Linked DNA regions of Magnetospirillum sp. XM-1. The protein of the gene in region 1 interacts with the protein of each later gene in a pairwise test. Links are inferred from orthologs where the notes say so. Each region holds a gene or a part of one and is shown in the gene's direction. Other genes may lie near its edges. The genes, in order: XM1_RS19065 and ndk.

Region 1 (3,271 bases):
CCCGCCAGGACGGCGCGGGCCTGATCCAGGGATTGAACGACGACAGGGGTCACGGATTGGGCGAGATGGGGCGGCCGGGGCTGGTGAAGGCCACCGACTGGGTGCCGAAGAAATAGGCGTTGACCGTCTCGATGACCGGCGGATTGACCGCCCGCTCGGCCTTCCACTCCACCACGAAGTTGGCGCCGCTGCCGCCGCTCTTGTCCTTGTGCTCGACGAACAGCTCGGACGAGCCCATGGGGCCGAGGACCAGCGGCTTGGGCAGGTATTCGCGCAGCAGCTTGCCGTCGGTGTCGTAATAGCGCGCCGAGGTGACGGTGATGGAATGGGCGAGGTCGGTGTTGCGCAGGCTGAGCATGGACGACAGCAGCAGCTCCGAGGGCTTGCCCCGTCCGTCCAGGTTGCCGTGCGAGATGTGGGAGTAGACCGGGACGTAGAGGACCTGGCCCTTGGACAGGGCCATGGGCTGTTCCGCCGAGGCCCCCTGGGGGCAGAGGATCGCTGCGGCGAGCAGGGCGGCCTTGAGGGCGGAGCGCATGGGTCTGATCCTTCGCGGATTTCGTCGGCCGGACAAGGGTATCCTGCGCTTTGCCGGCGATCAACCCGGCCTTTGTTGACTCGGGTGCCCTTCGGCCATACCTTCGGTTTCGATGCCAGAACGTGGGGATGGATCGTGGAACAGCGTCAGGGGCAGAGCTTGCAACGCACCGAAGAGGCCATGCGCCGCCTGGGGGCCGCCATCGACCGTCTTGAATCCGCGTCGGCCCGGGTGGGCGCCGGCGACCTGCTGCTGGCGGGCGAGTTGCGCGGAGCCCGCGAAGACTACGCCCGGCTGGAGGAAACCACCCGCGTGGTCTCGACCCGGCTGGACGCCGCCATCGACCGCCTGCGCGACCTGCTGGAGGAGTAAGCGCCGTGGCTGTCGTCAACGTCACCATCAACGGCCGGGTCTATGACATCGCCTGCGACGATTCCCAGGTGGCCCGGGTTCATGTCCTGGGGCGCGAGGTGGACGCCCGCGCCCAGCATCTGCTGTCCTCGGTGGGCTCGGTCAGCGATTCCCGCCTGCTGGTCATGGTCGGCCTGCTGCTGGCCGACGAACTGGCCGAGGCCCGCGAGGAGCTGTCCAAGATCGGCGGCGAGGTGGGCGCGGCGGCCGAGGGCGACACCAAGCTGGCCGGGCTGATCGACTCGCTGACCCGGCGCATCGAGGCCATTGCGATGCGCCTCGAAAGAGCCTAGCTTCAGCAACGGAGCGGTCTGCTGCGCGGTGCGTCAGGCAGCCAATGTCCCTGGGGCCAATAACTTCCTCTCGGGGGCTGTCCCTGTCGGAGCCCTGGTTCCGGTATATGGCCACCCACCTGCGTAAGCAGGCCACGGAGGACTTGCATGGCCAACGGCCGAGGCGGCGCCGCTCCACTTAAGCCCCGACATGACCGAAGCCATCGCCCCTTCCGCCGAAAAGACCCAGATGCGCGCCGCCGCCCGCCGAAAGCGGCGTGACGCCGCCTTGGCCCATGGTCCCGCCGCCGCCCTTGCCCTGGCCGGGCTGGCCGGGGCGCTGGGCTTGGCCCAAGGCAGCGTGGTGGCCGGCTACTGGCCGCTGGAGGGCGAGATCGACCCGTTGCCGCTGATGGAGGCCCTGGCTTCGCGGGGCCATGTCCTGGCCCTGCCGGCGGTGACCGAAACGGGCGGCATCCTGGAATTTCGCCGCTGGGCTCCCGGCGACGCCCTGGAATCCGGGCCGCACGGAACCAGCCATCCCGCCGACGCCCCGCCCGTCACCCCCGGCGCCCTGCTGGTGCCGCTGCTGGCCTTCGACAGAAGGGGGTTCCGTCTGGGCTATGGCGGCGGATACTATGACCGGACCTTGGGCGGCCTGCGCCGGGGCGGGGCGCTTGTCGCCGTCGGCCTGGCCTTCGCCGCCCAGGAGGTGGAAACCGTTCCCACCGATTCCTGGGACATCCCATTGGATCTGATAGCCACGGAGCAGGGCGTGATCGTGACGGCGGGCAAATGAGACTTCTGTACATGGGCGACGTGGTCGGGCGCTCGGGGCGAGACGCCATCGCCGGGCGCATGGCCGAGATCAAGAGCCGCCTGTCTCCGGATTTCATCGTCGTGAACGGCGAGAACGCCGCCCACGGCTTCGGCATCACGCCCAAGATCTGCGAGGATTTCTTCGCCATGGGGGTGAACGTGGTGACGCTGGGCAACCACACCTGGGACCAGCGCGAGATCATTCCCTATCTGGACGGCGAATCGCGTGTGCTGCGCCCGCTGAACTACCCCGCCGGCACGCCGGGGCACGGGGTCGGCACCTATGCCGGCCCGCGCGGGCGCAAGGTGATGGTGGTCCAGGTCATGGGCCGGCTGTTCATGGACGCGCTGGACGATCCCTTCGCCGCGCTGGAATCGGTGCTGGCCAAGGCCCGCATGGGAGCCGGCGGCGTCGACGCCATCATCGTCGACGTCCATGCCGAGGCCTCCAGCGAGAAGATGGCGCTGGGCCACCTGTCGGACGGCCGCGCCAGCCTGGTGGTGGGCAGCCATTCCCACGTTCCCACCGCCGATTGTCAGGTTCTGGTCAAGGGAACCGCCTATCAAACCGACGCCGGCATGTGCGGCGACTACGATTCGGTGATCGGCATGAAGAAGGAAGCCGCCATCTTCAAGTTCGTGCGCAAGATTCCCGGCGAGCGCCTGTCGCCCGCCGAGGGGCCGGGAACCCTGTGCGGCGTGATGGTGGAGACCGACGACCGCACCGGGCTGGCGCTGCGCGCCGCGCCGCTGCGCCTGGGTGGGCGGCTGGCCGAGTGCTGGCCCGATTGGTGATGCTGAGGGGGAAGAGGATGATGAAGGCCGTTTTTTCCGTTCTGCTGGCGGTTCTGCTGCTGGCCGTCCAGCCGGCGCGGGCCGCCGGCGGCCCCGAGGCCGAGGCGCTGGTCAAGCAGGCCGTCGCCGATGCGGCGGCCACCTTTGTCGGCGGCCCCTTCAGCCGCGAGGTCAGTCGCGAAAAGGTCAGCGCCCTGGTGACGAAATACGGCGACATCGCTTTCGAATCCGAACTGATCCTGGGCCGTTACTGGCGCAAGGCGACCGAGGCGCAGAAGGATACGTTCACCAATCTGCTGATCCCCTTCTTCGTCGCCACCTATGCCGAACTGATCGACAATTCCTCGGGTTCGACCCAGGTGGAGGTGCTGGGCAGCGAGGAGCGCCAGGACGGCGTGCTGGTCAAGGCCCGCATGATCCTGTCGCCCGAGGACAG
Region 2 (3,168 bases), 340 kb from region 1 along the record:
GCGCCCAGCAGCGCGATGCGGTCGTCCATGTCGATGCGGATGTCGAGGCCGCGCAGCACCACCTTGTCGCCATACCCGGCGATTCCCTTGTCGATGGCGACGATGGGGGGCGACAGCGGCTCGGGGTCGGGGAAGTCGAAGGACATGGCGCGGTCCTCGACCACCGGGACCACCATCTCCATGCGCTCGAGCATCTTGACGCGGCTTTGCGCCTGGGCCGCCTTGGTGGCCTTGGCCTTGAAGCGGTCGATGAACGACTGGATCTTGCGCCGCTGCTCCATCTGCTTGGTGTAGGCCTTGGCCTGCAGCTCCATGCGGGCGCGCCGCGTCGCCTCGAAGCGGTCGTAATTGCCGCCATAGACGTTCAGCTTCGCACCTTCCAGATGGACGATGCGGTTGGCCACCTCGTTCAGCAGCTCGCGGTCGTGGCTGATCACCACCAGGGTGCCGGGATAGGCGGCCAGATGGCTTTGCAGCCACAAGGTCGCCTCCAGATCCAGGTGGTTGGTGGGCTCGTCCAGCAAAAGCAGGTCGGGAACCGTGAACAGCGAGGCCGCCAGCGCCACGCGCATGCGCCAGCCGCCCGAGAAATCAGACACCGGCCTTTGCTGCGCCTCCGCGTCGAAGCCCAGGCCCGACAGGATGGCGGCGGCCCGCGCCGGGGCGGAATGGGCGTCGATGGCCACCAGCCGCTCGTGGATCTCGGCGATACGGTGGCCGTCATGGCAGGTTTCCGCCTCCTCGAACAAGGCGGTACGCTCGGTATCGGCGGCCAGCACGCAGTCGATCAGGCTGATGTCGCCCTCGGGCGCTTCCTGGGCCAGACGGCCGAGGCGGGCGCGCGGGCGTAAGGAGATTTCACCCGAATCGGGATGAAGGTCGCCGGCGATCAGCTTGAACAGGGTGGTCTTGCCCGTGCCGTTGCGGCCCACCAGGCCGACCCGCGCCCCGGCCGGGATATGAACCGTGGCGGTCTCGAAGATGGTCCGGCCGCCGTAGCGGAAGGTAAGGTCGTTGATGTGCAGCATGGGTGCGTGAAATAGCACGCCCGCGCGCGTGCGGCAAAGGCGCGCTTTCTTGAGACCGTTGCTCTCCTCATTCTTTGGAGTTATAACCCGCCGTCCCCGGATGCGCCCGGCCGCCCGGGGACGTGCGCGGCCGCCCAAACCCGACCCCGGCGCGGCGCGAGCAACCGCCGAAAGGAATTCACCAATGGCTACCGAACGTACCCTGTCGATCATCAAGCCCGACGCCACCCGCCGCAACCTCACCGGCAAGATCAATGCCCGCTTCGAGGAAGCCGGCCTGCGCATCGTCGCTCAGAAGCGCGTGCAGCTGACCAAGGCCCAGGCCGGTCAGTTCTACTCGGTCCACGCCGAGCGCTCGTTCTTCGGCGAACTGGTCGATTTCATGATCTCCGGCCCGGTGGTCGTGCAGGTCCTGGAAGGTGAAGGCGCCGTCGCCCGCAACCGCGAGATCATGGGCGCCACCAACCCGGCCAACGCCGCGCCGGGCACCATCCGCGCCGACTTCGCCGAATCGGTGGAAGCCAATTCGGTGCATGGTTCGGATTCGGCCGAGAACGCCGCCATCGAGATCGCCTTCTTCTTCTCCGGCTGCGAGATCGTCGGCTGATTCGTTCAGCCTGACGCGCCGATCCGGCAAGACGAGCCCCCGGGAGGGATCCTTCCCGGGGGCTTATTTTATCCCCAAGGTTGCGCGCATTGCATACAATTGCGGGAATAATATTATTTCATAATCTGCTCTTTGGCATTTTTAGATAATTTTGCCACTTGCGCGACTTGTATGCACGGTCCCAAATAGAGGAATTACAACCTCAGCGGATGCATGCAATGCAAGTCACACGTCAATCAACCCGGGGACGGACGCCGGGGGGACATCCCAACCCCATCGATGTGCATGTGGGCAGCCGCCTGCGCTTGCGCCGCACCCTGCTCGGCCTCAGCCAGGAAGACCTGGGCGATGCGCTGGGCCTGACCTTCCAGCAGATTCAGAAATACGAGCGCGGCGCCAACCGCATCGGGGCCTCGCGCCTGTTCGACCTGGCCCGCGCCCTGGAAGTGCCGGTGGAGTATTTCTACGACGAGATGCCCTACGAGGTGATGGCCGCCAGCCCCCGGCACATGGCCCACGCCACGGAGGAACCGCCGGAACAGCGGATCGATCCCATGAACAAGCGCGAGACCCTCGACCTGGTCCGCACCTATTACCGCATCGGCGACCCCAATGTGCGCAAGCGGGTCTACGAACTGGCCCGTGCCCTGGCGATCCACACGGGAAGCCGGCGCCAGGATTGAGGACGCGGTGACGGCACGGGCTTCGCCGTCACGCCCCGTAATACCGATAGCCGCCGCGTCCGGCCGCCTTGGCCCCGTACATGGCCATGTCCGCGTGCCGCAGCAGCATGGACGGCGTTTCCCCATGATCGGGGAACGAGGCGATGCCGATGCTGGCCGACAGGTGCTGCGGCGGATCGGTGATGGTGTAGGGCCGGTTCAGGGCGGCGAGAATCTTGTCCGCCACGTTGCCGGCGTCGTCGGGCTGCGGCAGGTCGAACAGCAGGACGATGAATTCGTCGCCCCCCTGGCGGATGACCACATCGGCCCCCCGGACCGCGCCGCGCAGGCGCCGCGCCGCCTCCTTCAGGATCATGTCGCCCACTTCGTGGCCTTGGGTGTCGTTGATCTCCTTGAACTGGTCGAGATCGATGAACAGCACCGCCAGCCCCCGCCCCGACCGCTTGGCTCCGGCGATGCCGTGGGCGATGAACTGATCCAGCACGCTGCGGCTGAACAGGCCGGTAAGAGCGTCGTGGGTCGCCATGTACTCGATCCGCTCGCGGGTGATGCGGTTGCGCCGGCTCCGCTCGCGGTTGAGCCAATGATAGGTGGCCGCCCCGGCCAGGATGATGACCAGCGCCCCCAACGATCCCGACAGCCCGAACAGCGCCAGACGGTCGGCGGCGACGGTGGCCACCAGCGGCACCGGGGCCAGGATGGTCAGCGCCAGGTCGTCGTCGGCCAGGATGGTCGAGTTCCGCAGATACGGCACGCCCTCACGCCCCCACCGGTGCAACGCCGGATGATCGGCCGAGCCCCAGGGAGCAAGGGGGAGTTCCGCGAATTCCGAACGCTTGTAGCGGCCCAT

What was found.
Region 2: the proteins of XM1_RS19065 (region 1) and ndk interact in binary tests that used the Escherichia coli proteins (3 or more experiments, as listed by UniProt). The link is inferred for Magnetospirillum sp. XM-1 from one-to-one orthologs.

The regions. Positions count from the first base shown.
Region 1 is NZ_LN997848.1:4,114,079-4,117,349, reverse strand. What follows is about bases 269-3,226. They hold XM1_RS19065 (5-formyltetrahydrofolate cyclo-ligase), read left to right. Parts: upstream 269-1,432; coding sequence 1,433-2,020; downstream 2,021-3,226. Other genes in these bases: XM1_RS19055 (phospholipid-binding protein MlaC), read left to right, coding at 2,853-3,226; XM1_RS19060 (TIGR00282 family metallophosphoesterase), read left to right, coding at 2,017-2,835; XM1_RS19075 (cell division protein ZapA), read left to right, coding at 916-1,242; XM1_RS19080 (hypothetical protein), read left to right, coding at 674-910; XM1_RS19085 (DUF3124 domain-containing protein), read right to left, coding at 269-538. Also shown: XM1_RS19090 (hypothetical protein), read right to left, coding at 1-53; more of XM1_RS19085, read right to left, coding at 50-268; more of XM1_RS19055, read left to right, coding at 3,227-3,271. UniProt on the Escherichia coli protein: Involved in the removal of 5-formyltetrahydrofolate.
Region 2 is NZ_LN997848.1:4,458,720-4,461,887, forward strand. The notes cover bases 69-2,923. They hold ndk (nucleoside-diphosphate kinase), read left to right. Parts: upstream 69-1,212; coding sequence 1,213-1,635; downstream 1,636-2,923. Other genes in these bases: XM1_RS20385 (ABC-F family ATP-binding cassette domain-containing protein), read right to left, coding at 69-1,028; XM1_RS20395 (helix-turn-helix domain-containing protein), read left to right, coding at 1,854-2,318; XM1_RS20400 (sensor domain-containing diguanylate cyclase), read right to left, coding at 2,347-2,923. Also shown: more of XM1_RS20385, read right to left, coding at 1-68; more of XM1_RS20400, read right to left, coding at 2,924-3,168. UniProt on the Escherichia coli protein: Major role in the synthesis of nucleoside triphosphates other than ATP. The ATP gamma phosphate is transferred to the NDP beta phosphate via a ping-pong mechanism, using a phosphorylated active-site intermediate.